DNA from 4 places in the Thauera sp. SWB20 genome. Region 1 is predicted to be linked to each of the others. Evidence: predicted binding sites of a transcription regulator. Region 1 holds the regulator's gene; each other region holds the start of a gene.
What was found. Region 1 encodes sigma-54, which starts transcription at its own class of promoters, with help from an activator protein. Its sites were predicted from a motif close to TGGCACGCTTNCTGCTNA; they were not measured.
Positions count from the first base shown of each region.

Region 2: the regulator sigma-54 is predicted to act here: its motif matches at 4,767-4,784, upstream of flgB (flagellar basal body rod protein FlgB).
Region 3: the regulator sigma-54 is predicted to act here: its motif matches at 1,906-1,923, upstream of PO78_RS14695 (circularly permuted type 2 ATP-grasp protein).
Region 4: the regulator sigma-54 is predicted to act here: its motif matches at 2,410-2,427, upstream of PO78_RS00925 (ammonium transporter).

Region 1 covers NZ_JTDM01000019.1:101,495-108,966, reverse strand. The annotation lists gene pncC (nicotinamide-nucleotide amidase) at 1-220, shown strand, start outside; gene recA (recombinase RecA) at 417-1,454, shown strand; gene recX (recombination regulator RecX) at 1,471-1,920, shown strand; gene lptB (LPS export ABC transporter ATP-binding protein) at 1,907-2,629, shown strand; gene PO78_RS12320 (RNA polymerase factor sigma-54) at 2,652-4,106, shown strand; gene hpf (ribosome hibernation-promoting factor, HPF/YfiA family) at 4,125-4,448, shown strand; gene ptsN (PTS IIA-like nitrogen regulatory protein PtsN) at 4,585-5,070, shown strand; gene hprK (HPr(Ser) kinase/phosphatase) at 5,039-5,986, shown strand; gene ilvA (threonine ammonia-lyase, biosynthetic) at 6,059-7,472, shown strand, end outside.
Region 2 covers NZ_JTDM01000021.1:636,750-644,221, forward strand. The annotation lists gene PO78_RS20200 (flagellar basal body L-ring protein FlgH) at 1-4, opposite strand, end outside; gene flgG (flagellar basal-body rod protein FlgG) at 13-795, opposite strand; gene flgF (flagellar basal-body rod protein FlgF) at 1,044-1,784, opposite strand; gene flgE (flagellar hook protein FlgE) at 1,817-3,169, opposite strand; gene PO78_RS20220 (flagellar hook assembly protein FlgD) at 3,185-3,859, opposite strand; gene flgC (flagellar basal body rod protein FlgC) at 3,910-4,314, opposite strand; gene flgB (flagellar basal body rod protein FlgB) at 4,326-4,730, opposite strand; gene flgA (flagellar basal body P-ring formation chaperone FlgA) at 4,927-5,655, shown strand; gene flgM (flagellar biosynthesis anti-sigma factor FlgM) at 5,788-6,087, shown strand; gene PO78_RS20245 (flagella synthesis protein FlgN) at 6,102-6,593, shown strand; gene PO78_RS20250 (DNA topoisomerase IV subunit B) at 6,658-7,472, shown strand, end outside.
Region 3 covers NZ_JTDM01000020.1:148,619-156,090, forward strand. The annotation lists gene PO78_RS14685 (circularly permuted type 2 ATP-grasp protein) at 1-835, shown strand, start outside; gene PO78_RS14690 (transglutaminase family protein) at 846-1,808, shown strand; gene PO78_RS14695 (circularly permuted type 2 ATP-grasp protein) at 1,968-3,398, shown strand; gene PO78_RS14700 (alpha-E domain-containing protein) at 3,436-4,383, shown strand; gene PO78_RS14705 (proteasome-type protease) at 4,448-5,227, shown strand; gene PO78_RS14710 (DUF3313 domain-containing protein) at 5,440-6,111, shown strand; gene PO78_RS14715 (tetratricopeptide repeat protein) at 6,189-7,472, shown strand, end outside.
Region 4 covers NZ_JTDM01000007.1:8,061-15,532, reverse strand. The annotation lists gene PO78_RS00940 (hypothetical protein) at 1-13, opposite strand, end outside; gene PO78_RS00935 (potassium channel family protein) at 94-741, opposite strand; gene PO78_RS00930 (TrkH family potassium uptake protein) at 782-1,954, opposite strand; gene PO78_RS00925 (ammonium transporter) at 2,454-3,656, shown strand; gene PO78_RS00920 (trimeric intracellular cation channel family protein) at 3,687-4,319, opposite strand; gene PO78_RS00915 (TIGR03862 family flavoprotein) at 4,369-5,667, opposite strand; gene PO78_RS00910 (acyl-CoA thioesterase) at 5,674-6,102, opposite strand; gene lysM (peptidoglycan-binding protein LysM) at 6,199-6,675, opposite strand; gene PO78_RS22705 (hypothetical protein) at 6,804-6,983, shown strand; gene gdhA (NADP-specific glutamate dehydrogenase) at 6,980-7,472, shown strand, end outside.

The DNA.
Region 1 (7,472 bases):
GCTCGACCGCAGCCGCGCCGACCTCGCGGTGGCCGTGTCCGGGGTCGCGGGACCGGGTGGAGGCAGCCCCGCCAAGCCGGTCGGCACGGTCTGCCTCGCTTGGGCACGGCGCGACGGCCCCACCGGGGTCGTCACCGTCCATCTCGACGGCGACCGCGCCGCGGTGCGCCGGCAGACGGTGATCCTCGCCCTGCAAGGCGTACTCGAACGCTGCGTCTGAGGGGCGCAGGGCGCACGGGGCCGGGAAATCCGAACCGCCACCCTCGCCACTTCGCCGGACGCAGCCCCGCGCCGGAAATCCGCATGACATGTTTGCTGTAATTGCATACAGGCTCTACACTTACGGCATCAGGCCTGCACCCCGCATGTCTGCAATCTTTGTGCCATAATCAGGCAATCAAACAGGACGCACTTCCATGGACGAAAACAAGGCCAAAGCCCTCTCCGCGGCGCTGTCGCAGATCGAAAAGCAGTTCGGCAAGGGTTCGATCATGCGCATGGGCGACGGCAGCATCGAGCGCGACATCCAGACCGTCTCCACCGGCTCGCTCGGACTCGACATCGCGCTCGGGCTCGGCGGTCTGCCGCGCGGTCGGGTGGTCGAGATCTACGGCCCCGAATCCTCCGGCAAGACCACGCTCACCCTGCAGGTCATCGCCGAGATGCAGAAGCTCGGCGGCACCGCGGCCTTCATCGACGCCGAGCACGCGCTCGACGTCGGCTACGCGGAAAAACTCGGCGTCGACATCGAGGATCTGCTGATCTCGCAGCCCGACACCGGCGAACAGGCGCTCGAGATCGCCGACATGCTGGTGCGCTCGGGCGGCGTGGACATCGTGGTCATCGACTCGGTCGCCGCGCTCACCCCCAAGGCCGAGATCGAGGGCGAGATGGGCGACCAGCTCCCCGGCCTGCAGGCCCGCCTGATGTCGCAGGCACTGCGCAAGCTCACCGCCAACATCAAGCGCACCAATACCCTGGTGATCTTCATCAACCAGATCCGCATGAAGATCGGCGTGATGTTCGGCAGCCCGGAGACCACCACCGGCGGCAACGCGCTCAAGTTCTACGCCTCGGTGCGCATGGACATCCGCCGCACCGGCACGATCAAGAAGGGTGACGAGGTGGTCGGCTCCGAGACCCGCGTCAAGGTGGTCAAGAACAAGGTCTCGCCACCGTTCAAGGAAGCCCACTTCGACATCCTTTACGGCGAGGGCATCTCGCGCGAAGGCGAGATCATCGACCTCGGCGTCGAGCACAAGATCGTCGACAAGTCGGGCGCCTGGTACGCCTACAAGGGCGACAAGATCGGCCAGGGCAAGGACAACTCGCGCGAGTTCCTGCGCGCCAACCCGGTGCTGGCCCGCGAGATCGAGAACAAGGTGCGGGTCGCGGTCGGCCTGCCCGAGCTGCCGCCCGCCGCCGCGTCCGCCCCGGCGCCGGCCGAGGCCTGACCCCGTCGGCACCGACATGGGCGAGCCGAGCCTGCGCGAACGTGCGCTCCGCCATCTCGCCCGGCGCGACCACTCGCGCGCCGAACTTGCGCGCAAGCTCGCACCCCATGGCGAGCCGGCCGAGATCGAAGCGGTGCTCGAGCGCATGCGCGAGCTCGGCCTGCAGTCCGACGAGCGCTACGCCGAGGCCTTCGTGCGCGGCAAGGCGGCGCGCTTCGGCACCGCACGATTGCGCAACGAGCTCGTGCGGCGAGGCATCGACCGTGACCGGATCGACGAGGCGCTCGCCGACGAGTGCGTAGAATCCGAGATCGAGCGGGCGCGCGCGGTGCTGCACGGCCGCTTCGCCACCCCACCCGCCGACGCACGCGAATGGGCGCGCCAGGCGCGCTTCCTGCAAACCCGGGGCTTCGCCCCCGAGCTGATCCGCAAGCTGCTGAAAGAGCCCTACGATGAGTCTGCTTAAGGTCGCCGGCCTGCAAAAGCGCTACAAGGCGCGCACCGTGGTGCATGACGTCGGCTTCGAGGTCGGCTCGGGCGAGGTCGTCGGCCTGCTCGGTCCCAACGGCGCCGGCAAGACCACCTGCTTCTACATGATTGTGGGTCTAGTGCGCGCCGACGGCGGCCAGATCGCCCTCGACGGCACCGACCTCACCCACCTGCCGATCCACGCCCGCGCGCGCTTGGGCCTGTCCTACCTGCCGCAGGAGATGAGCGTGTTCCGCAAGCTCAGCGTGGCCGAGAATATCCGCGCCGTGCTCGAACTCCAGGGGCTTGAACGCCGCCAGATCGAGGAGCGGCTCGAGGAACTGCTGATGGAACTGGGCATCCATCACCTGCGCGACAACACCGCGATCTCGCTCTCGGGCGGGGAGCGCCGGCGCTGCGAGATCGCCCGCGCGCTCGCCACCGACCCGCGCCTGATCCTGCTCGACGAGCCCTTCGCCGGGGTCGATCCGATCGCGGTCATCGACATCCAGAAGATCATCCGCTTCCTCAAGGAGCGCGGCATCGGCGTGCTGATCACCGACCACAACGTGCGCGAGACCTTGGGCATCTGCGACCGCGCCTACATCATCAGCGAAGGTCGCGTGCTGGCGAGCGGAGAACCTACCGAGATCATCGAGAACGAGCGCGTGCGCCAGGTCTACCTCGGCGAGCACTTCCGCCTGTGAGCCCGCCCTCCTGCCGACCGCGATGAAACCCAGCCTCCAGCTCAAGCTCTCCCAGCACCTCACGCTGACGCCCCAGCTGCAGCAGTCGATCAAGCTGCTGCAGCTGTCTACGATCGAGCTGAACCAGGAGATCGAGCGCGTGCTGCTCGAGAATCCCATGCTCGAGCGCGAGGATGGCGACGGCGGCGTCGACTACGCCCCCGCGCCGCCGCCGGGCAACGCGCCCGAGCGCGAAGCCGCGCCGGAACCCGCCGCCGAACCGGCGGGCGAGTCGATCACGCACGAGGGCGGCGAAGGCAGCAGCGAGGACGAGGGCATCGACTGGTCCAACGTGGGTCAGGGCGCGTCCAGCCGCAGCGAGGACGACGAGGACGGCGACTACCAGGACATCCAGGCCGCCGGCGTGTCGCTGCGCGAACACCTCGACCAGCAGGTCGCCCTCTCGCCCCTGTCCGACCGCGACCGCGCGCTGGTGCGCTTCCTGATCGAGGCACTCGACGACGACGGCTACCTGCACCAGCCGCTGGAAGATCTCCTCGAGCTGTTGCCGCAGGACGCCGAGGTCGATCTCGACGAGCTCGCCATCGCCCTGCGCCACGTGCAGAGCCTCGAGCCGGCCGGGATCGGCGCGCGCAGCCCGCAGGAATGTCTGGCCCTGCAGCTCCAGGCCTTGCCCGAGTGCCCGATACGCCCTCTCGCTCTCGAGATCGTGACCAGCCACCTCGAACTGCTCGCGGAGCGCAACTTCGCCCGTATCCGCAAGCTCACCGGCTGTGACGACGAGGGTCTGCGCGAAGCGCAGGCCCTGATCTGCAGCCTCGACCCCCACCCCGGCTCGCGCTACTCCACCGCCGAGACGCGCTACGTGCTGCCCGACGTCGTCGTGCGCAAGCTGCGCGGCCAATGGACCGTGAGCCTGAACCAGGAAGCGATGCCCCGCCTGCGCATCAACCGCCTGTACGCCAGTCTGCTCCAGCAGAACCGCGCACAGGGCGGCGGCCTCGGCGGGCAGCTGCAGGAGGCGCGCTGGCTGATCAAGAACGTCCAGCAGCGCTTCGACACCATCCTGCGCGTGTCCCAGGCCATCGTTGACCAGCAACGGCAGTTCTTCGATCATGGGGACGTGGCGATGCGGCCACTCACCCTAAGGGAGATCGCAGACCAGCTCGAGCTGCACGAATCCACCGTCTCGCGCGTCACCACGCAGAAGTACATGGCGACGCCGCGCGGAGTCTTCGAGCTCAAGTATTTTTTCGGCAGTCATGTCGCGACCGACACCGGCGGTGCGGCTTCCTCCACGGCGATTCGTGCGCTGATTCGCCAGCTGGTGGACGCGGAGGACAGCAAGAAGCCGCTGTCCGACGCCAAGATCGCCGAAATTCTCGGCCAACAGGGAATCGTCGTGGCGAGGCGCACGATCGCCAAGTACCGCGAGTCCCTCAACATCCCGCCGGTCAGCCTGCGCAAATCCCTCTGACAACAACAGGAGTCATCCATGAATCTGAACATCACCGGGCGCCACGTCGAAGTCACCCCCGCCATCCGCGAATACGTGACCTCCAAGCTCGATCGCGTCATCCGCCATTTCGACAACGTCACCAGCGTCACCGTCATCCTGTCGGTCGAAAAGCTCAAGCAGAAAGCCGAGGTGACGCTGCACGTGCGCGGCAAGGACCTCTTCGTCGAAGCGGACGACGCCGACCTCTACGCGGCGATCGACGCGATGACCGACAAGCTCGACCGTCAGGTTCAGAAGTACAAGCAGAAGCAGTCCGACCATAACCACGAGTCGCTCAAGCACCAGGTCCCCGAGGCCTGAGGACCGGCTTGAAGCTCCCCGTCCGGGGTGTGGTTATAATGCGCGCGTTTTCACGAAGCGCGGCCGCACACGCCCCGGACCGGATTCCCGCCCCCCTGGCGGCAGCTGACGGAAGAGTGCGCGAGCCCACCTGCGAATGAGCCTGATATCCCAACTCCTGCCGCTTTCCAACGTGGTGATCGATCTCGACGCGAGCAGCAAGAAGCGCGTCTTCGAACAGGCCGGCCTGCTGTTCGAGAACAACCAGGGCATCGCCCGCAGCACCGTGTTCGACAGCCTGTTCACCCGCGAACGCCTCGGCTCGACCGGACTGGGCCAGGGCATCGCCATCCCGCACGGCCGCATCAAGGGGCTCAAGGACGCCGCCGGCGCTTTTCTGCGCCTGGCCACCCCGGTGCAGTTCGATGCTCCCGACGGCCGTCCGGTGGACATGCTGTTCGTGCTGCTCGTGCCCGAACAGGCCAACGAAACCCATCTGCAGCTGCTGTCCGAGCTCGCGCAGATGTTCAGCGACCGCGAGTTCCGCGAGACCCTGCACGGCGCGACGGATGCCGCACAGATCCACCGCCTGTTCGTGAATTGGGGTGCCGATGCGGCAAACCAGCCTGACCCGGCTGTATGAGGCGCACCGCGAAAGCCTGAGCCTCGTCCACGTCAGCGGACCGATCGGTGCCCGTCTGTCGGTCGCCGAAGAGCGCATCTGGCCGGCCGACCTCGTCGGCCACCTCAACCTGATCCACCCCACCCGGCTACAGGTGCTCGGCGCCGCAGAGCTCGCGTGGGCGCAACGCCAGGCGAACGAGAAGGTCGCCCACCACCTCAACGAGATCCTCTCGGCGCACCCCCCCGCGATCATCGTCGCCGACGGCTGCGAGATCCCCAACATCCTCCACGGCATCTGCGAGGCGCACGACGTCGCGCTGTTCACCGCGCGCCACCCCTCGGCGAGCGTGATCGACCAGCTCCGCCTCTACCTGTCGCGCGAGCTCGCCGAGAAGGTCTCGCTGCACGGCGTGTTCATGGACGTGCTCGGGCTCGGCGTGATGATCACCGGCGATTCCGGCGCGGGCAAATCCGAGCTCGGCCTCGAGCTGATCTCGCGCGGCCACGGCCTCGTCGCCGACGACGTGGTCGAGCTGTCGCGCATCGCGCCCACGGTGCTCGAGGGCCGCTGCCCCGAGATGCTGCAGGATTTCATCGAAGTGCGCGGCCTCGGCCTGATCAACATCCGCACCATCTTCGGCGAGACCGCGTGCCGGCGGAAGATGCGCCTGCGCCTGATCTGCCACCTCGACCGCCGCCAACCCGGTCCCGACGACCCCTGCCGGCTGCCGCTGCAGCAGGAGACGCAGGACATCCTCGGCGTGAAGGTCGCCCGCGTCGTGCTGCCGGTGGCCGCGGGACGCAACCTCGCGGTGCTGCTCGAGGCCGCAGTGCGCTCGACCATCCTCAAGCTGCGCGGCATCGACTCCACCCAGGAATTCATCGACCGCCAGGCGCGCGCGCTGCACGCCGAAGAGGCCTACCGCGCCGACTGAGCCACCCGCACTTGCGGCACGGCGCCGCCGGCTGTTACGCTCGATCGCTTTGCAGCAGCCTACTGGCCGGCCATGAGCTCCACTCCCGATTACCTGGAACGCATCCTCAACGCGCAGGTGTACGACGTCGCCGTCGAGACACCGCTCGACCTCGCCACCAACCTGTCGGCGCGCACGCACAACCGCATCTACTTCAAGCGCGAGGACATGCAGCCGGTGTTCAGCTTCAAGATCCGCGGCGCCTACAACAAGATGGCGAACCTGTCGCCGCAGGCCTTGAAGCGCGGCGTGATCTGCGCCTCGGCGGGCAACCACGCCCAGGGCGTGGCGCTGTCGGCGGCCAGACTGGGCGTGCGCGCGGTGATCGTGATGCCGAGCACCACGCCGCAGATCAAGATCGACGCGGTCAAGGCGCGCGGCGGCGAGGTCGTGCTCGCAGGCGAATCCTATTCCGACGCCTACACGCACGCGCTCGAGCTCGAGAAGAGCGAGAAACTCACCTTCGTCCACCCCTTCGACGACCCCGACGTGATCGCAGGCCAGGGCACGGTGGGCCTGGAGATCCTGCGCGCGCACCCGAAGCCGATCCACGCGGTGTTCTGCTGTGTCGGCGGCGGCGGGCTGATCGCCGGCGTGGCGGCCTACATCAAGCGCCTGCGCCCGGAGACGAAGATCATCGGCGTCGAGGCGGTGGACGCCGACGCGATGACGCGCTCGCTCGCCGCGGGCAAGCGCATCGCGCTCGAGCAGGTCGGCATCTTCGCCGACGGCGCCGCCGTCAAGGAGGTCGGTGCCGAGACCTTCCGCCTGTGCCAGCAGTATGTGGACGAGATGATCGTGGTCGACAACGACGCCATCTGCGCCGCGATCAAGGACGTCTTCGAGGACACCCGCTCCATCCTCGAGCCCGCCGGCGCGCTCGCCGTCGCCGGCGCCAAGGAGTACGCCCGCCGCAACAAGCTGCGCGACAAGAGCCTGGTGGCGGTGGCCTCGGGGGCCAACATGAACTTCGACCGCCTGCGCTTCGTCGCCGAGCGCGCCGAGCTCGGCGAGCAGCGCGAGGCCGTGCTCGCGGTGACCATCCCCGAGAAGCCGGGCTCCTTCCGCAAGTTCATCAGCGTGCTCGGCAACCGCAACATCACCGAGTTCAACTACCGCTACGCCGACGCCGAGCGCGCCCACATCTTCGTCGGCGTCACCGTGCACAACCGCAGCGAGGTCGGACGCCTGGTGGAGATGCTCGAGCGCCACGAGCTGCCTGCGCTCGACCTCACCGACGACGAGATGGCCAAGTCGCACGTGCGCTACATGGTGGGCGGACGCGCGCCACAGGTGGAAAACGAGGTGGTCTACCGCTTCGTCTTCCCCGAGCGCCCGGGCGCGCTGATGAATTTCCTCTCCAACCTGCGCTCGGACTGGAACATCTCGCTGTTCCACTACCGCAACCACGGCTCCGACTTCGGCCGCGTGCTGGTCGGCATGCAGG
Region 2 (7,472 bases), on a different contig from region 1:
TCATCGTGCGCCTCACAGCTGGGTCAGCCGGCCGAGCATCTGGTCGGAGGTCGAGATCGCGCGCGAGTTGAGCTCGTAGGCGCGCTGGGTCACGATCATGCTCACGAGCTCCTCGGCGACGTTGACGTTGGAGACCTCGACATAGCCCTGGTTGAGCACGCCCGCGCCGTTGGTGCCCGGCTGGGTGGGCGTGGCCACGCCGCTCGAGGCGGTCTCGTAGAACAGGTTCTCGCCCGCGGCCTGCAGGCCGCCCGAGTTGATGAAGGTGGCGAGCTGGATGGCGCCGATTTCCACCGGCGCGGTCTGCCCGGCCTGCAGCACGCTGACCGTGCCGTCCTTGCCGATGGTGATCGAGAGCGCGTCGGCGGGGATGTTGATGTTGTCGGCCAGGGTGTAACCGCTGGCGGTGACGACGTTGCCCTGACTGTCGAGCTGGAAAGCGCCGTCACGGGTGTAGGCGGTGGTGCCATCGGGCATGGCGACCTGGAAAAAGCCGTTGCCCTGCACCGCGACGTCGAGCGAGCCACCGGTCTGCTGCAATGTGCCCTGGGTGAAGATGCGCTCGGTCGCCACCGGCTTGACGCCGGTACCGATCTGCAGGCCGCTGGAGATCTGCGTCTGCTGGGTCGACTGTGCGCCAGGCTGGCGGATGGTCTGGTAGAGCAGGTCCTCGAAGATCGCACGCTGACGCTTGAAGCCGTTCGTGGAGACGTTGGCCAGGTTGTTGGAGATCACGTCCAGCGAGGTTTGCTGGGCATCCAGCCCGGTACGGGCGGTCCACAGGGAGCGGATCATGATGGGTTCCTTTGCCTTGCGTTGCCGGGGCGGCAGGATTTGCCGTGCGGGGTTGGAATACCCAGCTGAAATTGCCGCCGTGCTGCCGCTTTTTCGATGGGATCAGTCTAGGCCGGTGCCGTCACCGACCATCCTGCGATAAGCAACGCAAAAACCGTGCTAATCGAAGCGGCCGGGTGCGCAAAAAAGGCCGGGCGCCCCACGCTACCCGGCCCGCGCAGCCCGGCTCGGCGGGGAGCGCGCCTCGATCAGCCCTGGCCGCCGATGACCCGCGCGGCCGAGCGGTCGTTCTGCTCGGCGGTCGACAGCATGCGGGTCTGCATCTCGAACTGACGGGCAAGCGAAATCATCTGCACCATCTGGTCGACCACGTTGACGTTGCTGCCCTCGAGATAGCCCCCGGCGACGCGCACATTGGGATCGACCGGCGCGGGCGCCCCGCCCTGCAGGCGGAAGAGGCCGTCGTCGCCACGCACCAGCTGCGCCTCGGGCGGATTCACCAGCTTGAGCTGCGCGACCACGTTGACCACACCCGGCTGATCGGGCTGCAAGGCCGAGACTGAACCGTCGACACCGATGGTGATCTCGTTGTCGGGCGGGATCGTGACCGGCCCGCCGTCGCCCAGCACCGGCCTGCCGTCGCGCGTCTGCAGGACGCCGTTGGCGCTCACCGCGAGGCTGCCGTTGCGGGTGTAGGCCTCGCTGCCGTCCGGCATCTGCACCGCCAGCCAGCCTTTGCCGGCGAGCGCGACGTCGAAGGGCCGGCCGGTGAACTGCAGCGGCCCCTCGGTGAAGTCGTTGGCGACGCTGGCGTCGACCGTGAAGGCGCGCGTGCGCAGCGCCTCGGTCTGCACCTCGACCGCGCGCAGCTTGTGCAACTCTGCGCGGAAACCCGTGGCGTCGACGTTGGCGAGGTTGTGCGCGACCGCCGCCTGCTGGTCCATGGTGCCCTTGGCGCCGGTCATCGCGGTGTAGATCAGGCGGTCCATCGCTGGCCTCTCGTGTCAGGCAGGTTTCAGGATCAGCGCAGGTTCACCAGGGTCTGCAGGACCTGGTCCTGCGCCTTGATGGATTGCGCGTTGGCCTGGTAGTTGCGCTGCTGCACGATCATCTGCACCAGCTCGTTGGTGAGCTCCACGTTGGCGTCCTCGATCATGCCCGCCGAGACCACGCCCGCGACCCCTTCGCCGGCCTTGGACGGCGCAGTGAGGCCGGATTCGGTGGTCGCTTCCCAGAAGTTGTTGCCGATCGACAGCAGCGCGTTCGGATTGCGGAAGGTCTGCAGCGCGAGCTGGGCGAGTTCGCGCGTCTCGCCATTGGTGTAGCGACCGGTCACGATGCCGTCCCGCCCCACGCTGACTCCGGCGAGCTCGCCGCCGGTGTAGCCGTCCTGGGTGAGCTCGGTGATCAGGTAGGAGCCACCGATCTGGCGCATGTCGCTGAAATCGACGTGGAAACGGATGCGGTCCGCACCCGGCGTGTAGGAAGCCGGGATCGCCAGCGGATTCGCAGCCGTCGGCCCGACGATGGGCGTGTTCACCGTACCCTTCTCGTTGAAGGTCAGGCTCCAGATCACGCTCGGGTCCTCGATCGAGCCATCGGTCCCGACCCCCAAGGGATAGCCGCCGTCCACGCTGGTGAAGACCTTCCAGGTGTTCTCGTTCGTGTTGACCGGATCGTTCGGGGTCGGGGTCACCTTGGCGAAGTAGTAGGTGAGCTCGTGCGACTTCCCGAGGCTGTCGTACGCCTTGATCGAGGTCGAGAAATTGTAGGTGCGCGCGTCCTGCCAGTTCTCGCCCGCAGGGAGCGGAAACGTGAAGGTCGAGCCGAACAGCTGTGGGTAGCGCTGGGCTGCGCTCAGGTCGTTCGCATCGAGGTTTCCGCCGATCTCCACCCGGCTGGTCGGCATGGGCTGGGAACCGACGATCGGCACCTGGACGTCCTTGAGGCCGCCGATCGGCGTGGGCAGGGCGCCCGGGGTGACCGGACTCTGGAAGCCCTTGAGCCTTTCGCCGGTGGGGGTGCGGATGAAACCCTCCTTGTCGAGCTCGAACTGGCCGTTGCGGGTATACACGTCCGGGCCGTTTTCGCGGCTGACCACGAAGAAGCCGTCGCCGTTGATCGCCAGGTCGAGCGGGTTGTTGGTGGTGGTGAGGTTGCCCTGGGTGAAGGTCTGCCGCACCGCACCGAGCGTGGCGCCCACACCCACCTGCTTGCCCGAGATCGAGCCGGTCAGCGAGGCCGCAAAGACGTCCGAGAAGATCGCGGAGCCGGTCTTGAAGCCGATCGTGTTGGTGTTGGCGACGTTGTTGGAGATGATGTCCAGGGCCTTGGAGGAAACGCTCAGGCCGCTCAAACCTTGCTGGAAAGACATGATCGAGGCTCCGGATCAGAGAATCTGCTTGATGTCGTCGTACTTGAAGATGCCGAGCGAGCCGACCTGGAAGTCGGTACCCGAGGCGCCGCGGATCACGCTGGTGACCGGGCCGAACTCGAGCGTCCGACCCGTGACCTTCTTGCCCTCGGCGAGCGCGCTCAGCTCGACCGTGTAGGCGCCGTCGACGGCACGCGAACCGTCGCTGGCGGTACCGTCCCAGATGAAGTTCTGGCTGCCCGCCTTGACGTCAGCGAGCTCGATCTTCTTGATCTCGAGGCCGGCGGCGTCCTTGATCGACAGCACCACGCTGTCGGCCGCGGCATCGAGCTCGAAACCGCCTACCGCGCCGGCCTCGGTGAGGGTCAGCTTCTTCCCCTCCACCAGCACGCCGCGCCCGACGAGCGCGGCAGCCTGCATCGAGTCGTAGGCGCTCTGGCCATCGACGAAGCTCTGGAACATCTTGTTCAGGCGCTCGATGCCGTCGACCGTGCTCATCTGTGCGAGCTGCGAGGTGACCTCCGCATTCTCCATCGGGTTGAGCGGATCCTGATTCTTCAGCTGGGTGGTGAGCAGGGTGAGGAAGCGCGAGTTCATGTCGCCGGAGGCCGAAGCCTTCGACTCCTCGCGCGTGTTGATCTTGGCGAGCACGCTCGCCGCGATGTCCTGGTTGTTCGTTACGCTGCTCATTCCTCTCTCCTGCTGTCGGCGTTTTCCGCGTCACGGCGCCTGCGGGGTGCTTACTGGCCGATCTGCAAGGTACGCTGAAGCAAGGTTCGTGCCGTGCTCATCACCTCGGCGTTGTTCTGGTAGGAACGCGAGGCGGAGATCATGTTCACCATTTCCTCGACCACGTTGACGTTGGGCATTTCGACGTAGCCGTCGGGGTTGGCGGCAGGGTTGTTGGGCTCGTAGACCAGCCGCAGGGGCGCGGCGCTCTCGACCACCTGGGTCACCTGCACGCCGACCGCCGCCGGGCCGGCGACCGGGCGCGCGGCGAACACCACCTGCTTGGCGCGGTAGGGCTGGCCGTCCTCGGAGGTGACGCTGTCGGCGTTGGCAAGGTTGGAGGCGGTGGCATTGAGGCGAAGCGACTGCGCATTGAGCGCCGAGCCGGCGATCTGGAAGACGTTCAGCATGCTCATGGCGGCTCTCCTTACTGGCCGGTGATCGCGGTGTTCATCGAGCGCAGCATGCCGTTGATGAAGGTCACGCTGGCCTCGTAGTGCAAGGCGTTCTCGGCGAAGGCGGCGCGCTCGACGTCCATGTTCACCGTGTTGCCGTCCACCGCGGACTGCAGCTCGCTGCGGTAGCCGGTCAGGCTTTCGAGCGCAGGCGCGGGTGCGCTGCCGATGTGGCCCGCCTGCGTGGTCGCCATCTGCACACCCTCCCGCGAGGCATTGAGCGCGCCCTGCAGCGCGGCGCGGAAATCCACGTCGCGCGCCTTGTAGTGCGGCGTGTCGGCGTTGGCGATGTTCGAGGCGATCAGCTGCTGGCGGTGCGCCTGCAGGTTCAGCGCGGTCTGGTGGAACTGGATCTGCCGGTCGAAAAGGGTCTTCATCGCTGTGCTCCCGGGACGGTGCGCCCGGACGTTCCGGACGCAGTTTCCATGCCAGCGATGGTAGGCGCGGGCCGGCAAGACCCTGGCGCCGATAAGGGGGGCAAAGCCCGGCCAATTTCGCCGCCATCCGCCGGCAAGGATTGCCGGCGGGCGCTGCCGGTTGCCAGGCCGGCGGGGGTCATGGTGCAATCCCGCCATGACGACTCCCCTCCACCGCAGGCTCGCCGCAAGGCGACTGCGCGGCCCGGCCGCTGCGCTGTGCGCGGCCCTCGTGCTGCTTCCCTCCCCCGCCGCGATCGCCCAGCACGCCGAGGGGGCGGTCGAGGCCCGCGTGCGCCAGTTCCTGCAGCGCCAGGTCGCCGGCCTGCCCGGCGAGGTGTCGATCGAGCTCGCGCCGCTCGATCCCAACAGCCAGTTGCCCGCCTGCGCCGCGCTCGAACCCTTCCTGCCCGCGGGCACGCGCGCGTGGGGACGCTTCAGCGTCGGTGTGCGCTGCGACTCACCGGTGACGTGGACCGCCTACCTGCAGGCGCGCGTCGCCGTGGTCGCCGACTACCTGATCGCCGCCCGCCCGCTGCGCGCCGGCCAGGTGCTCGGCCCCGCCGACCTCGGGCAGCGCAGGGGCGACCTCACCGCGCTCCCCGACAATCTCCTCACCGACCCCACCCAGGCCAGCGGCCACCACACCCGCATCGCGGTCGCCGCCGGCAGCCCCTTGCGCGGCGACATGCTGCGCGTACCCCACGCGGTGCGCCAGGGCCAGACCGTGAGCGTGCTCGGCGTGGGCGCGGGCTTCCGGGTGGCGAGCGAAGGCCGTGCGATGAACAACGCCGCCCCGGGTGAGAAGGTGAGGGTGCGCCTGGCCGACGGCCAGGTCGTCACCGGGACCGCACAGGCGGGCGGCGCAGTGGCGCTGGAGTTCTGAGGCGGCTGCGTGCCGAACGGAGACGGCCGCGAGCGGATGGCCGAGCGTGAAAGATTTCATGCTTTAATCGCTCAAGTTCCACGCCATCGCGCCGAAGAGAACGTCAGAGTCACTCTGTATGGGAACTGCGCCATGAAAATCGAAAGCTCGGGCAAGGCGATTGCCCCCTCCACCGCAGCGGAGGCCCGCCCACGCAGCCCCGCGAGCCCCGGCGCCACGGTCTCCGCCGGCAGCGAAAAGGTCCAGCTCTCCTCGCTGTCGTCCAGCCTCGCCAAGGCCGAGGCGAGCATCGCCCAGACCCCGGTCGTCGACGCGCAGCGCGTCGAGGAGATCAAGCAGGCGATCGCCAACGGCGAATTCAGGATCGACGCCGGACGCATCGCCGACGGGCTGATCGACAGCGTGCGCGAGATGCTCGCAGGCCAGCGCTGAACGCTTCACCGCGCATGAACCGTCCTGCCGTCCCGCCCTCCTCCGCCGACCGCCAGCGCCTCGCGCTGCTGATCGAAGCGGAAGCGATCCAGCTCGGAGAGTTCGTCGAGCTGCTCGCGCGCGAGGAGGCGCTGCTGATCGCCGGGGAGGTCGATGCACTGGTGGTGCTCTGCCAGGACAAGAACGAACGCTACCGCCGCCTGCAACGGCTCTCCGACGACCGTAGCCTGCTGCTCGGCCGCTTCGGCCAGGCGGTCTCCGACACCGTGATTCGCGACTGGCTCGCCGGCTTGCCGCGCGTGCTGGCGCGCTGGGACGAGGTCCTCGGCTTGGCCCGCACGACGCGCGAGCGCAACGCCCTCAACGGCAAGCTCATCACCGAGCGCATGGCGCACAATCAGGCCGCGCTCAGCCTGCTGCTCTCGGCCGCCGACCAGCCGCCGCTCTACGACGCCGAAGGCCATACCCGCGCCATTGGCGGCGGGCGCATGCTCGGCAGCGCCTGAACATACATACAGCCCTTCGCTCTGCTATCCTTGCGCCCTTCGCAAGTTCGAACGGGCAGTCAGCATGGCCGGCACGCAAGGCACTCCAAAGCAGTACGACGAATCCTCCTTCCGCGTCCTGAAAGGGCTCGAGCCGGTGCGCGAACGCCCCGGCATGTACACCCGCACCGACAGCCCGGCGCACATCATCCAGGAGGTGATCGACAACGCCGCCGACGAGGCGCTCGGCGGCTTCGCGAAAAAGATCCACGTCACGCTCCATGTCGACGGCTCGGTCACCGTGGCCGACGATGGCCGCGGCATCCCGGTCGGACTGCACCCCGAGGAAGGCGTCCCGGTGGTGGTGCTGGCCTACACCCGGCTGCACGCCGGCGGCAAGTTCGACAAGCGCGAGGGCAACTCGGCCTATGCCTTCTCGGGCGGCCTGCACGGCGTCGGCGTGTCGGTGACCAACGCGCTGTCGACCCGGATCGAGGTCGAGGTCAGGCGCGAGGGCAAGATCCACCGCATCGACTTCTCCGACGGCGGCGAGACGATCGGCCCGGTGCGCGTCGAGGGCGACTGCGGACGCCAGACCGGCACCCGGGTGCGGGTGTGGCCGGACGGCAAGTACTTCGAATCTCCGCGCGTGCCGATGAACGAGCTCGAGCGCCTGCTGCGCTCGAAAGCGGTGCTGCTGTCGGGGGTCGCGGTGCGGCTCGACATCGAGCAGGCGAACGGCCCGGCGCTGACCAAGACGTGGTCCTACCCCGACGGCCTCGCCGGTTATCTGAAAGAGCTCGCGGGCGATGTCGAGCCGGTGGCGCCGATCTTCACCGCCGAGAAATACGCCGCCAAGGACGATCCGACCTTCGCCGCCGGTGAAGGCGCGGCGTGGGC
Region 3 (7,472 bases), on a different contig from region 1:
CCGGCAGCGCGGCCTGCTCGCCACCGTGGCGGGGGAGGCCGACGCGGCACCCACACCCCCCGCGCCGCTCGCTCAGGCGCTCTTCGATCCCGCCCAGCCCGGCAGCGTGGTGGCCAACCTGCGCCAGGTGCTGCGCGTCGCAGCCCTGGTGCGCGACCGCCTGTCGCCGGACAGCTGGCGCATCTACAACCGCCTGTCGGAGTTTGCCGCGGCGCCGGCTCAGGCCCCGCGCCTCGGCGAGGCGCTGCAGCGCCTGGACGAGTCGTTGCTGTCGCTGGTGACGCTGTCGGGTTTCGTCATCGAGAGCATGCCGCGCGACGCCGGCTGGCGCTTCCTGTCGATCGGGCGGCGCATCGAGCGCCTGCAGTTTCTCGCCGCCGCGCTGTCGGCGCTGCTGCTCGAGCCCTCGCAAGGCGGGCTCAAGGTGCTGCTCGCGATCACCGACGCCGAGCTGCGCTACCGCAGCCGCCACGCGCGCGGCCTGGCCCCGCAGCCGGTGGCCGAGCTGGTCATGCTCGACGGCGACAACCCGCGCGCGCTGCGCTACCAGCTCGATTCGCTCGCCGAGCACGTCGCCCTGCTGCCCGACGGCGCCGCGCTCGCCGCGCCGCTGCGCGAACGCCTGGCCGCGCTCGACGCGCTCGCGCTGTGCGACTGTTTCGTGCACGAGCTGGCCGGCGCGCGTAGCCGCGCGGCCGCACAGGCGCGCCACTGCGAGCCCCTGCGGCAGGTGCTGGACGACATCTGGCGCGGCGGCAACGAGCTCGCCGATGCGCTGGCGCGGCGCTACTTCACCCACCTCGACGCCCGCAGCCGGGCGACCGTGTCGCTGTAGGGCGGCGGCGATGGCGCTCTACGAGATCCTCCACGACACCACCTACCGCTACGACAGTGCGGTGGCGCTGTCGCAGCAGGTGGCTCACCTGCGCCCGCGCGAATGCGCCGGCCAGCGCACCCTCGCGCACCACCTGGAGATCGCGCCGGCGCCGGCCCGGCGTAGCGAGCGCAGCGACTTCTTCGGCAACCCGGTGACCGCGTTCGCGCTGCACGCGCCGCACACGGAACTCGTCGTGCGCGCACGCAGCCGCATCCGCGTCGACCCGCCGGCCTGGCCCGAGCCGGCGGCGAGTCCGCCCTGGGAGACCGCGCGCGACCACCTGCGCGACGGCCTCTCCGGCCACGCGCCGCTGCGCGCCGACGCGCGCGACGCCGGGCAGTACCGCTTCGCTTCGCCCTTCGTGGCGCTGGGCGACGAGGCGGCGCAGTACGCCGACTATGCGCTGGCGAGCTTCACCCCGGGGCGGCCGGTGCTCGACGCCTTGCTCGCGCTGTCGGCGCGCATCCACGCCGATTTTCGCTTCGATCCCGCGGCGACCAGCGTCGCCACCCCGGTGGCGGAGGTCTTCGCGGCGCGCCGTGGGGTGTGCCAGGACTTCTCCCACCTGATGATCGCCTGTCTGCGCGCGCTCGGCCTGGCTGCGCGCTACGTCTCCGGCTACCTGCTCACCGAGCCGCCGCCGGGCCAGCCGCGCCTGATCGGCGCCGACGCCTCGCACGCCTGGGTGGCGCTGTGGTGCCCGGGCGCGGGCTGGATCGACATCGATCCGACCAACGACCTGCAGCCTGGCAGCGGTCACATCACGCTGGCCTGGGGGCGGGACTACGGCGACGTGTGTCCGCTGCGCGGCGTCATTCTCGGCGGGGGCGGGCACGGCGTCGAGGTCGCGGTGACGGTGATGCCGGTGGAGGAGGGCCCGCCCCCACGGCGGGGCGGGCGCCCGGCGCGTGCCGCCGACGCACCAGATTGATGCGTCGGCGGCCACCATGGTGCGCACCAGCGCGGTGCCCGCGGACGTCGACGTGCCCGACCCCGTTGTCGGCGCGGCTTTGCGCGTTTCATGGGCTTGGCACGCTTTCTGCTGTAGGCCCTGCGAGGGAGTCGATAAACCATCCGCGCAGAGCACGCCATGAACGCCGCCAAGCCTTTCGATGAGATGCACGCCGCCGACGGCACGATCCGGACGCACTACCAGCCCTACAGCGAGTGGCTCGGGCACACCCCGCGCGAGCTGATCGCGCGCAAGCGCAAGGAGGCCGACCTGGCCTTCCACCGCGTCGGCATCACCTTCAACGTCTATGGCGCCGACGGCGGCAAGGAGCGCCTGATCCCCTTCGACCTGCTGCCGCGCATCATCCCCGGCGACGAGTGGCGCACGCTGGAGGCCGGCCTGCGCCAGCGCGTGCGCGCGCTCAACGCCTTCCTCGCCGACATCTACCACGGCCAGGAGATCCTGCGCGCCGGACGCATCCCCGCCGACCAGGTGCTGGACAACGCCCAGTTCCGCCCCGAGATGAAGGGTGTGCACGTGCCCGGCGGGCTGTACGCGATGATCGCCGGCATCGACCTGGTGCGTGCCGCGGGTGCCGACGGCAAGGGCGACTACTACGTGCTGGAGGACAACCTGCGCGTGCCCTCGGGGGTGAGCTACCTGCTGGAGAACCGCAAGATGATGATGCGGCTCTTCCCCGACCTGTTCTCGCGCTACGACGTGCAGCCGGTCGAGCACTACCCCGACCTGCTGCTCGAGACCCTGCGCGCGGTGGCGCCGGCCGGCGTACTCGACCCCACCGCGGTGCTGCTCACCCCGGGCGCCTTCAACAGCGCCTACTTCGAGCACAGCTTCCTCGCCCAGCAGATGGGCATCGAGCTCGTCGAGGGCCAGGACCTCTTCGTCGAGGACGACACCGTGTTCATGCGCACCACCCAGGGGCCGCGGCGGGTGGATGTGATCTACCGCCGCCTCGACGACGACTTCCTCGACCCCGAGGTCTTCCGCGCCGACTCGATGCTCGGTGTGCCGGGCCTGATGTCGGCCTACCGCGCCGGCCGGGTGACGCTGGCCAACGCGGTCGGCACGGGGGTGGCGGACGACAAGTCGATCTACCCCTACGTGCCCGAGATGGTGCGCTTCTACCTCGGCGAGGAGCCGATCCTCAACAACGTCCCGACCTGGATGCTGCGCGAACCCGACGACCTCGCCTACACGCTCGCCCACCTGCCCGAGCTGGTGGTCAAGGAGGTCCATGGCGCCGGCGGCTACGGCATGCTGGTGGGGCCGGCGGCCACCAAGGCCGAGATCGAGGAGTTCCGCCAGCGCATCCTCGCCGCGCCGGAGAAGTACATCGCCCAGCCGACCTTGTCCTTGTCCACCTGCCCGACCTTCGTCGACGCCGGCATCGCGCCGCGCCACATCGACCTGCGTCCCTTCGTGCTCTCGGGCGGACGCGAGATCCGCATGGTGCCGGGCGGCCTCACCCGCGTCGCGCTCAAGGCTGGCTCGCTGGTGGTCAACTCCTCGCAGGGCGGGGGCACCAAGGACACCTGGGTGGTGGGCTGAGCCGCCTGCCGCCGCGCAATTGCCAAGGAGAACCCCCATGCTGAGCCGAACCGCAGACCACCTGTACTGGATGGCGCGCTACACCGAGCGCGCCGAGAACACCGTGCGCATGCTCGACGTGTCCTACCGCATGTCGCTGCTGCCCGGGGCCAACGGCGGCGACACCGAGAGCTGGTCCGCTATCCTCGACATCAGCGAACTGTCGGAGGCCTTCGCCCGCACCGGCAGGCCGCTCTCCGCCTGCGACGTGATCGAGTTCGTCGTGCTCGACCGCGACAACCCCTCGAGCGTGTGGAACTGCCTGCGCGCCGCGCGCGAGAATGCGCACGCGGTGCGCGGCACGCTGACCGCCGAGATGTGGGAGACCACCAACGCGACCTGGCTCGAGATCCGCGAGATGACGCCGCAGAAGCTGCGCGCCACCGACCTCGGCGAGTTCTTCGAGTGGGTGAAGTTCCGCTCCCACCTGCTGCGCGGGGTGACCTTCGGCACCATGCTGCACGACGAGGCCTTCAAGTTCGTGCGCCTGGGCACCTTCCTCGAGCGCGCCGACAACACCGCGCGCCTGCTCGACGTGAAGTACCACAGCCTGCTGCCCAAGGCCGAGGGACTCACCAGCTCGACCGACTTCTACCAGTGGGGGGCGCTGCTGCGCTCGGTGTCGGCCTTCGAGACCTACCGCCACGTGTATCGCGACGTGATCACACCCTACAAGGTGGCCGAGCTGCTGATCCTCAACGCCGACATGCCGCGCTCCCTGCACGCCTGCCTGGACGAGATCAACGGCATCCTCGGCGAGATCGCCAGCATCCACTCGGCCGAGGCCGCACGCCAGGCCGGCGAGCTGCACGCGACGCTGCACTACGGGCGCATGGACGACATCTTCGATGCCGGCCTGCATCCCTGGCTGGAGCGCTTCCTGGTGCGCATCAACCGCCTCGGCGACAGCATCGGCGAGAACTTTCTGGTTCCGGTCGCGGCATGACCGGTACGCGGCGTCTTCCGGCCCGGACCCGGGGCCGGGCCAATGAACCGACGGGATCGAACCCATGACCTACTGCGTCGCCATGTGCCTCGACGAGGGGCTGGTCTGCCTGTCCGACTCGCGCACCAACGCGGGCGTGGACCACATCAACACCTTCCGCAAGATGACCGTGTTCGAGCGTGCCGGCGACCGCGTGCTGGTGCTGATGAGCGCCGGCAACCTCGCCATCACCCAGGCGGTGATCAGCCTGCTGCGCGAGCACGCCGCGGTGCAGGACCGCGACAGCCTGTGGAACGCGCCGACCCTGTTCGAGTGCGCCCGCCTGGTCGGCGAGACCATCCGCGGCGTGCATCGCCAGGACGCCGAGGCGCTCAAGCAGTTCGGCGTGGAGTTCAACGCCAGCTTCATCCTCGCCGGGCAGATCGGCGACGAGTCGCCGCGCCTGTTCAACATCTACTCGGCCGGCAACTTCATCGAGGCCTCGATCGACACGCCGTACTTCCAGATCGGCGAGTCGAAATACGGCAAGCCGATCATCGACCGCATCGTCACCAGCAAGACCTCGCTCGACGAGGCCGCCAAGTGCGCGCTGATCTCGATGGACTCGACCATCCGCTCCAACCTGTCGGTGGGCTTGCCGCTCGACCTGCTGATCTACCGCCGCGACGAACTGCGCGTCGCCCGCCACGTCAGCGTGGATTGGGACAACCCTTATTTCGACATGATCCACAAGGAGTGGGGCGCCAGCCTGCGCCAGGTCTTCAACGCGCTGCCCGACCCCGACTGGTCGCGCTGGCCGGGGGAGGATCAGCTGCCGCCGTGCATCGGGGTGGTGTCGTCCTGATCGAAGCAGGCCTGCCAACGGCGCAGCCCTTCTGCCCTGGAATCTCAAGGCGGATGCATGAGGGGCTTTCACCACGTCGAGGGTGATCGGCCCGAGGGGGTGCGCGAGGCGATCTTCAGCCTGGCTGTAAGACCAAAGCCCGATAGTCGGCGAACGGTCGGCAGCTTACGATCAAGACACCTCCCCCTTCATGTGCCTTCAGGAGCAATGCGATGCGTTTCCCTGCCTATTTGACGGGCATGGCCCTGGCGGCCAGTGTCCTTGCCAATCAAGCGCTGGCCGACGACAAGAAAGATCTGGGCGCCCCGTCCGGTTTCCTCAAGGACACCACCTACGCCAGTATGGAGGAGGTCCGTTCGCCGTCGGGCGAACGCGCCAGGCGCTGGGTCGCCCCGGGGATCTCGTTCGCTCAGTACGACGCCGTGATGGTGGACAAGACGGTCTTCCATCCGGCGCCGCAGCCGACGGAACAGCTGGGCATGGCGACCCTGAACCAGATCGCTGCCGCCCTCGACGAGGCCTTTCGCCGCGAATTGCAGACGGTGGTGCGCGTGGTCGACAAGCCTGGGCCCAATGTCCTGCGAATGCGTCCGGCGGTCACCGCAGCAGCGGCCAAGGACGAGGGTCTGAAGCCTTACCAGCTGCTGCCCGTCGCCTTCGTGCTGACCATGGGCCAGACCACCAAACGCGCTGTTCTGGCTCTCGAATACGAGGTGACCGACACCGCGACCGGCCAGCTCGTTGCCGCTGGCATGCGTGAAGGTGAAGGCGCGAAGCTGAAGACCGTCAAGGACACGCTGACCCTCGAGCAGATGCAACCGGCCATCGACGCCTGGGCCAAGGATGCCGCCGCCTTCATGCAGGCCGCCAAGGCTGCCCACTAGAGGGGGCGAAGTGGGCGACCCGGTCGCTGCCGGCATGGCATGCGACCGGGTGGTGACGACGCAGGAGCGGACTTGACATGAGGCAACTCGCCGTCTTCATTCTTGCCCTGCTGTTGGCCCCCTGGTCGGTGGCTGGCTCCGGGTATGTCGGCAGTACCCGCTGCGTCGCCTGCCATCAGGCGGAGGCCGAGGCCTGGCGCGGCTCGCATCACGAGTTGGCGATGGCCGTGGCGGCAACCGACAAGGTCCTGGGCGACTTCAACGACGCCACCTTCACCGCGCATGGCGTGACCTCGCGCTTCTATCGCAAGGACGGCAGCTATTTCGTGCGCACCGATGGCCCGGATGGCAAGTTGCAGGACTACCGGATCAAATACACCTTCGGCTGGACGCCGTTGCAGCAGTACCTGATCGAGTTGCCCAATGGCCATGTCCAGGCGCTGGGTATCGCCTGGGATAGCCGGCCGGCGGCCGTCGGCGGCCAGCGCTGGTTCCATCTTTACCCCAATGAGCCGATGGATCACCGCCATCCGCAGCACTGGACGGCGCGCAGCCAGACCTGGAACCATCAGTGTGCCGAGTGTCACTCGACCAATCTGCAGAAGAACTACGACCTGGCGGCCGATCGTTACCGGACGACCTGGAGCGAGATCAACGTCGCCTGCGAGGCCTGTCACGGTGCCGGCGGCAAGCACACCGACTGGGCCGCACTGCCGGCGGCAAGGCGTCCGGCGGGCGACAAGGGACTGACGGTTTCGCTGGCTGCCGCGGCCACCACCACCTGGGCCTTCGATCCGGTCAGCGGCAAGCCGCGGCCAAGCACGCCGGCCAGCGCTGCAGCGCAGGTCGAGGCCTGTGCCCGCTGCCATTCGCGGCGCGGGCCGATCTGGTCCGATGACGGCGGTGGCCGCCCGCTGGGCAACAGCCATCGCCTGGCCCTGCTCGAGGAGCAGCTGTACTTTGCCGACGGCCAGATCAAGGACGAGGTCTTCGAGTACGCCTCCTACACGCAGAGCCGGATGCATGCGGCCGGCGTCGCCTGCACCAACTGCCACGAGCCGCACAGCCTGAAGCTGCGGGCCGAGGGCAATGCCCTGTGCGCCAGCTGCCATCCGGCGGCACGCTACGACACCCCGGCGCACCACCATCACCCGGCGGGCAGCCCGGGGGCCAGCTGCACCAGCTGCCATATGCCGCAGCGGGCGTACATGGTCCATGACTGGCGCGCCGACCACAGCATCCGTGTGCCGCGTCCCGATCTCTCCGTCAGGCTGGGCACGCCGAACGCCTGTGCCGGATGCCATGCGAAGCAGGGCCATGAATGGGCGGCCCGAGCCCTTGCCAGGTGGTATCCCGAGAGC
Region 4 (7,472 bases), on a different contig from region 1:
TCCAGTTGAGCATCTTCCGCGGCCTTTCCGGGAATGAGAACATTGCACAGGCCGGCACGGTCGCAGCGCAGCCGCCACCTCGACGCTGGCCAGCTATCGGCGCCGACCGCTGGCCGCAAACGCCTCGACCTTCTTCGTCGGTCCGGAAACGATCAGCAGGTCACCCGGCGACACGACGCTGCCCGGCTTGCCGTGCTGAAAATCCTCGTGTGCGCGCTTGATGCCGACGACCGTCACGCCGAAGTGCTCGGGCACCGCCGATTCCGCGAGCGAGCGCTCGTGCGTGACGCTCGGCGCCTGAATCTTCGCGATCGCAAAGCCGTCGTCGAATTCAATGTAGTCCATCATGCGGCCGCTGATGAGATGCGCGACGCGCTCGCCCATGTCGGCCTCCGGGTAGACCACGTGATGTGCGCCGATGCGCTCGGCGATCTTGCCGTGCTCGGGCGTCATGGCCTTGACCCAGATGTCCGGGATCTCGAGTTCGGTCAGCGCCATCACCGTCATCAGGCTCGCGGCCAGGTCGCCGCCGATCCCCACGATGGCGTGCGCGAAGTCGCCCACGCCCAGCTGGCGCATGGTCATCGCACTGGTCGAGTCCGCCTGCACCGCATGGGTGAGCAGATCCGCCCATTCGTGCACCGGCTCCGCATCGCGGTCGATGCCCATCACGTCGTGCCCGAGCTGCATCAGCGAATTGGCGACGGCTCCCCCGAAGCGCCCGAGGCCGATCACGACCACACTGTCGCCTTTCGAGAAGGCGAACTGCTCTGTAAATAACCTAGCCAACAACGGGATGCTCCTCTGGATAGCGGAAGGGCATGCGGTGCTCGCCGAGCGCGAGCGACGCCGCCAATGTGATGGTGCCGACCCGGCCGATGTACATCAGCAGGATCAGCATCAGCTGGGCGGAATCCGGCAGGTCTGCAGTGATGCCGGTGGACAGGCCGACCGTCGCGAAGGCCGAGATCACCTCGAAGATGACCCGGTCGGTGGCGATCTCGGTGGTGTGCAGGATGAACACCGTGCCCAGCACGACGACCGCACTGCTGAGGACCAGCACGGTGATGGCCTGGCGCTGGGCCGAATGGCTGATGCGCCGGCCGAAGGCCTCGGTGTCCATCCGGCCGCGGATCTCGGCGATGACCAGCATCACCAGGATCATCGCCGTGCCCACCTTCACGCCACCGGCCGTGCCGGCACTGCCGCCGCCGATGAACATCAGGAAGTAGTGCAGGCCGAGACTCTCGTGCGTCAGCCCACCGATATCGATCGAGTTGAATCCGGCCGTGCGTGCCGACACCGACGCGAAGATCGCCGACAACAGCTTGTCCCCTGCCGGCATCGATCCGAGGGTGCGCGGGTTCGCCCACTCGAAGGCAAGCAGCAGGATCGCGCCGCCAGCCAGCAGCACGGCCGTTCCCACGAGTGTCAGCTTGGTGTGCACGGACCAATGCTGGGGGTCCCTGAGCTTGTTGCGGAGGTCTTGCAGCACCGGAAAGCCGAGACCGCCGATCACGATCGCAAGCATGACGGGTGCGAGGAAGTAGCTGTCGGACGCGTAGCGGATCAAGCCATCGGCGTGGATCGAAAAGCCGGCGTTTTTGAAGGCCGAGACGGAATGGAACAGGCCGCTCCAGGCAGCCTCGGCCAAAGGCAGGTCGTAACCGAGATGCAAACGCAGAGCCAGCGCCAGTGCGGTCATCACCTCGACGATCACGGTCACGAACAGCACGAGCTTGGCGACGCTGCTGACGTCGCCGATCCCGAGTGTGTGGGTTTCCGCCTGCGCCGTGAGTCGTGTGCGCAGGCGAAAGGAGCGATTGACCAGCAGCCCGAGCAGCGTGGCGGCGGTCATCATCCCGAAGCCGCCGATCTGGAACAGCGCCATGATCACCCACTGCCCGAACGACGACCAGTAGGTGCCGGTGTCCACCGTCACCAGGCCGGTCACGCACACGGCCGACACCGCGGTGAACAGGGCTGCGATCCATGGCGCGCCGACCGCATCCGCGCGGGAGCATGAGCAGCGCGGTCCCGATCAGGATCGTGATCAGGAAGGCCAACGGAACGATGTGCGCCGGGTGCTGGACCTCTCGAACCTTCAAGTCAAGACTTCCTTCGCGTCATGCTGCTGCGCCGCAACTGGCGCTTGTCGGCTGCGGATCATACGCCCGCTTGACCGGACATGTCGGCTCTCGACACCTGCGGTTCTTCGACGAGCCGGCGATCCTGCGGCGTACGGGACGGCAGGCGGTCCGCGCTGCGACGGCTTGGCCGGCACGCGCGATGACGAGCTCCTCGCCACGCCCCGCCACGGTGCGCGCTGCCTGACGAACGCACCCCTCTGGTGCGTCTTCTGCGCACCATCATGGCGTGACGCATTGGATTCCGCCCGATTCATCGCACTGGAACGGTGCTTGCTAAGGATGCCCGTCACTTTCGGAGGCATCATGCAACCCGTTCAAACGAGCAACGACGTGCTGTTCATCCTGCTGGGCGCCATCATGGTGCTCGCCATGCACGCCGGCTTCGCCTTTCTGGAGGTGGGGACGGTACGGCGGAAGAACCAGGTCAACGCGCTGGTCAAGATCCTGTCCGACTTCGCGGTGTCGACGCTGGCCTATTTCTTCATCGGCTACGGCATCGCCTACGGCGTGCATTTCTTCTCCGGCGCCGGCGCGCTGGTGGAGCACCACGGCTTCGAGCTCACGCGCTTCTTCTTCCTGCTCACCTTCGCGGCGGCGATCCCCGCCATCATCTCGGGCGGCATCGCCGAGCGCGCGCGCTTCCAGCCGCAGCTGGCGGCGACCTTCCTGCTCGTCGGCTTCGTCTATCCCTTCTTCGAGGGCATCGCGTGGAACCAGGCCTTCGGCATCCAGGCCTGGCTGAAGGCGAGCTTCGGGGCGGAGTTCCACGACTTCGCCGGCTCGGTGGTGGTGCATGCGATGGGCGGCTGGATCGCGCTGCCGGCGGTGCTGCTGCTGGGCGCGCGGCGCGGGCGCTATGCGCGCAACGGGCAGATCTCGGCGCATCCGCCCTCGTCGATCCCCTTCCTCGCGCTCGGCGCGTGGATCCTGATCGTGGGCTGGTTCGGCTTCAACGTGATGTCGGCGCAGCGCCTGGAGAACATCTCCGGGCTGGTGGCGATCAACTCGCTGATGGCGATGGTCGGCGGCACGGTGGCGGCGCTCGCGGCCGGGCGCAACGACCCGGGCTTCGTGCACAACGGGCCGCTCGCCGGGCTGGTGGCGGTGTGCGCGGGTTCGGACGTGATGCACCCGCTCGGTGCGCTGGTGGTCGGCGCGGTGGCGGGGGGGCTGTTCGTGGTGATGTTCACGCTGACGCAGAACCGCTGGAAGATCGACGACGTGCTCGGGGTGTGGCCGCTGCACGGCCTGTGCGGCGCCTGGGGCGGGCTGGCGGCGGGCATCTTCGGCAGCCAGGCGCTGGGCGGGCTGGGCGGGGTGGCGTTCGCCTCGCAGGCGATCATGACCGCGCTCGGGATCGCCGTCGCGCTCGCCGGCGGGGTGCTCGTCTATGGCGGGCTCAAGCTCGCGGTGGGCCTGCGCCTGGACCACGAGGAAGAGTTCAACGGCGCCGACCTGTCGATCCACCGCATCACCGCGACGGCCGAGCGCGAGTCGAACTGGTAACTGGCAGGCGGTCGTTCGCCGACCCCGCGTTCAGTCCCGATGCGCCGGCCAGGCCGGCAGGCGCACGTCGAAGACGAGCGCGAGCAGGCGGGAGCCGGTAGCGGCGGCGATGCCGGCCAGGGTGGCGATCGGCAGCGGCAGGCCGATCGCGTCGAGCGCGAGGAAGACGCCGCAGCCGAACAGCGCGCACATGGCGTAGGGGCGGTGGTCGCTATAGACCTTGGGCACCTCGTTGCACAGCACGTCGCGCGACACGCCGCCGAACACCGCGGTGATCGCCCCCATCATCATCGACACCAGCACCGGCATGCCGGCGGCGTCGGCGAGAGTGGCGCCGGAGATGGCGAAGAGGCCGAGGCCGAGCGCGTCGGCGAGCTCCATCAGGCGGCCGCCGACCTTGTGGCGCAGGGTCTGCAGCCATAGCGGCGTCGTCGCCACCATGGCCAGCACCAGCCAGAGGTATTCCTGGTTCTCGATCCAGAACAGCGGGCGGCGGTCGAGCAGGATGTCGCGCAGGGTGCCGCCGCCGAAGGCGCTGACGAAGGCGACCGAGAACACGCCGACGATGTCCATGCGCTTGCGGGTGGCCTCGATGAGGCCGGACATCGCGAAGGCCAGGGTGCCGCCGACTTCGATTGCGACCAGGAATGGGTGGAGGTTCATTGGGGTGCGAGGCGTGAAGAGTGAGGCGTGAGGCGGAAGGAGTGAGGCGTCAGGGGCAGGGCGGTCGGGGTTGCTGCGACAGCCAGTCGGCGGCGGCGGTTCCGGCGGCGAGGCCGGTGGCGAAGCAGGCGGTGAGCAGGTAGCCACCGGTAGGCGCTTCCCAGTCGAGCATCTCGCCGGCGACGAAGACGCCGGGGCGGGCGCGCAGCATCAGCTGCGCATCCAGCGCCTCGAAGCGCACGCCGCCGGCGCTGCTGATGGCCTCGTCGAGCGGGCGCGTGGCGACGAGGCGCAGCGGCATGGCCTTGATGGCCGCGGCGAGGCGGGCGGGATCGTCGAACTCGGCCTTCGCCAGGCATTCGCGCAGCAGGCCGGCCTTGACGCCCTTGATGCCGGCCTGGCTGTGCAGGTGGCTGGAAAACGAGCGGCTGCCGCGCGGGCGGGCAAGCTCGGCGGCGAGGCGCTCGAGGCTGCGGCCGGGGGCGAGGTCGAGCTCGAGCACGGCCTCGCCGCGCGCGAGCAGGGTGTCGCGCAGCGGCGCGGAGAGCGCATAGACCAGGCCGCCTTCGATACCGGTGGCGGAGATCAGGCATTCGCCGGCGCGCGCATGGACGCGGCCGGCGGGGTCGGTGCAGCGTGCGGCGACGGACTTGAGCGGCTGGCCGCGGAAGTGATCGAGGAAGTGCGCGCTCCAGCCCGTGCCGGCGGGGCCGACGACGTCGAAACCGCAGTTGGCCGGGAGCAGGTCGGCGATCTCGACCCCGGCGGCGCGTAGCGGTGCCACCCAGGCGCCATCGGAACCGAGCTTCGCCCAGCTGCCGCCGCCGAGCGCGAGCACGAGCGCGTCGGCCTCGACCGTCTGCTCGCCGTCCGGGGTGGCGAAGCGCAGGTGCTGCAGGCCCGCGCGGAGCGCGCCATCCTGCGCGGGATCCTCCGCCCAGCCCAGCCAGCGGTGACGCACCGCGAAGCGCACGCCGGTCGCGCGCAGGCGGGCGAGCCAGGCGCGCAGCAGCGGCGCGGCCTTCATCTCCTGCGGGAAGACGCGGCCGGAGCTGCCGACGAAGGTCTCGACACCCAGGCCGTGCGCCCATTCGCGCAGCGCCTGCGGCGGAAAGACCTCGATGCGCGGCGCGAGCGTGTCGCGGCGGGCGCCGTAGCGGCCGAGGAAGTCCGCCAGGGGCTCGGCGTGGGTGAGGTTGAGCCCGCCGCGCCCGGCGAGCAGGAACTTGCGCCCGACCGAGGGCATGGCGTCGTACACCGTGACCGTGCAGCCGCGCTCGGCGAGCGCGCCCGCCGCCATCAGGCCGGCGGGGCCGCCACCGACGACCGCGACGCGTGCGCGCTCCACGGGTGCCTAGGCCGGAACGAAGCGGCGGCCGAAACCTTCCGGCACCGTCGCCTTGCGGCGTTGGCCGTAATCGAAGAAGACGATGCCGGTCTTGCCGCGCGCGACCTCGCGTCCGCTGGCCGCCTCCGCCATGCGCCACACCAGGTCGCAGCCGTGCTCATGGAAGTCGGCCGCGCCCATCTCCACCCGCATGGTCTCGCCGTGGAAGGCCTCGGAGCGGTATTGCAGCGCGGCGTCGGCGACGATGATGCCGAGGCCCTCGATGTCGAGCTCGGAATAGCCCATGGACTTGAGGAAGCGCACGCGCGCCTCGGAGACGATGCCGAGCAGTTGGGCGTTGTCGAGGTGGTTGCCGTAGTTGATGTGCGACACCAGCAGCGGGATGTCGGTGGAGAAGGTGAAGCGCTCGGGCAGCTCGATCCGGATGCGGGCCATGGTGGATGTTTGCGGAGGCGGAAACGGAAGAGGCCCGAGCGTAACGGCCCGGGCCTCGGCGGGGCAAGCGCAAAGCCGCCTGCCGGTGATGCGTGATCAGGCCTGCGGCGGGATGCGCAGCACCTGGCCAGGATAGATCTTGTCCGGGTGGCTCAGCATCGGCTTGTTGGCCTCGAAGATCGCCGGGTACTGGTTGGCGTTGCCGTAGTACTTCTTGGCGATCGCCGACAGCGTGTCGCCGCGCGCCACGGTGTGGAACTGCGCCTCGGGTTCGGCACGCGCCACCGACAGGCGGTTCTCGACCTCGGCCACGCCAGCGACGTTGCCGGCGGCGAGCAGGATCTTCTCGCGCGTGGCCTGGTCGGGCGCGGTGCCACTGACGACGACCAGGCTCTTCGCGGCGTCGAAGCTCACGCCCAAGTCCGCCGGCGCGAGCTTGAGCGCGACGATGTAGTTATGGATCGCCTGCGCCGCCCTGGCATTGGCCGCGGCCGGATCGGCGGCCGCCGCGTTGGCCTCGCCCGTCCCGAACAGCTTCTCGCCGGCTTCCTTGATGAATGCGAACAGCCCCATGAACACCTCCCTGTCGTTGGTTTGGCTACACGTGCACGGTCAGGATAACCCCTGGGTCATTCCCGGTCCATGCACGGCGCCTGAACGCAGGGTCGGATGACATTCATCGTTACGCACAAGAACGGTGCATGAATGCGTCAAACGTCATAGTCGGCGCAGGTTTGACGAAGATCATGCACCAAAGAGGGGAGTTGATGCACAATATTGGCCTGCACTGCGCGATGGCCTCGGGTAAAACCGAGGCCATCGCGTGTGCGCGTGCGCAAGAAAAACCTGTCTTCAATCAATCCATGGGTCCAACATCATGAAATATCAGTCCCTCGAGGAGTTCCTGGCCTACGTCGAACAGCGCAACCCCGGCCAGCCCGAGTTTCTGCAGGCCGTGACCGAGGTCATGGAGAGCCTGTGGCCCTTCATCTCGGCCAACAAGCGCTATGCGGAGCACTCCCTCCTCGACCGGCTGATCGAGCCCGAGCGCGCGATCTCGTTCCGCGTCTCTTGGGTGGACGACCGTGGCGAGGTGCAGGTCAACCGCGGCTACCGCATCCAGCACAGCTCCGCGATCGGCCCCTACAAGGGCGGCCTGCGCTTCCACCCCTCGGTGAACCTGTCGATCCTGAAGTTCCTCGCCTTCGAGCAGACCTTCAAGAACGCGCTCACCACGCTGCCGATGGGCGGCGGCAAGGGCGGCTCCGACTTCGATCCCAAGGGCCGCAGCCCGGGTGAGGTCATGCGCTTCTGCCAGGCCTTCATGACCGAGCTGTACCGTCACGTCGGTCCCGACACCGACGTGCCCG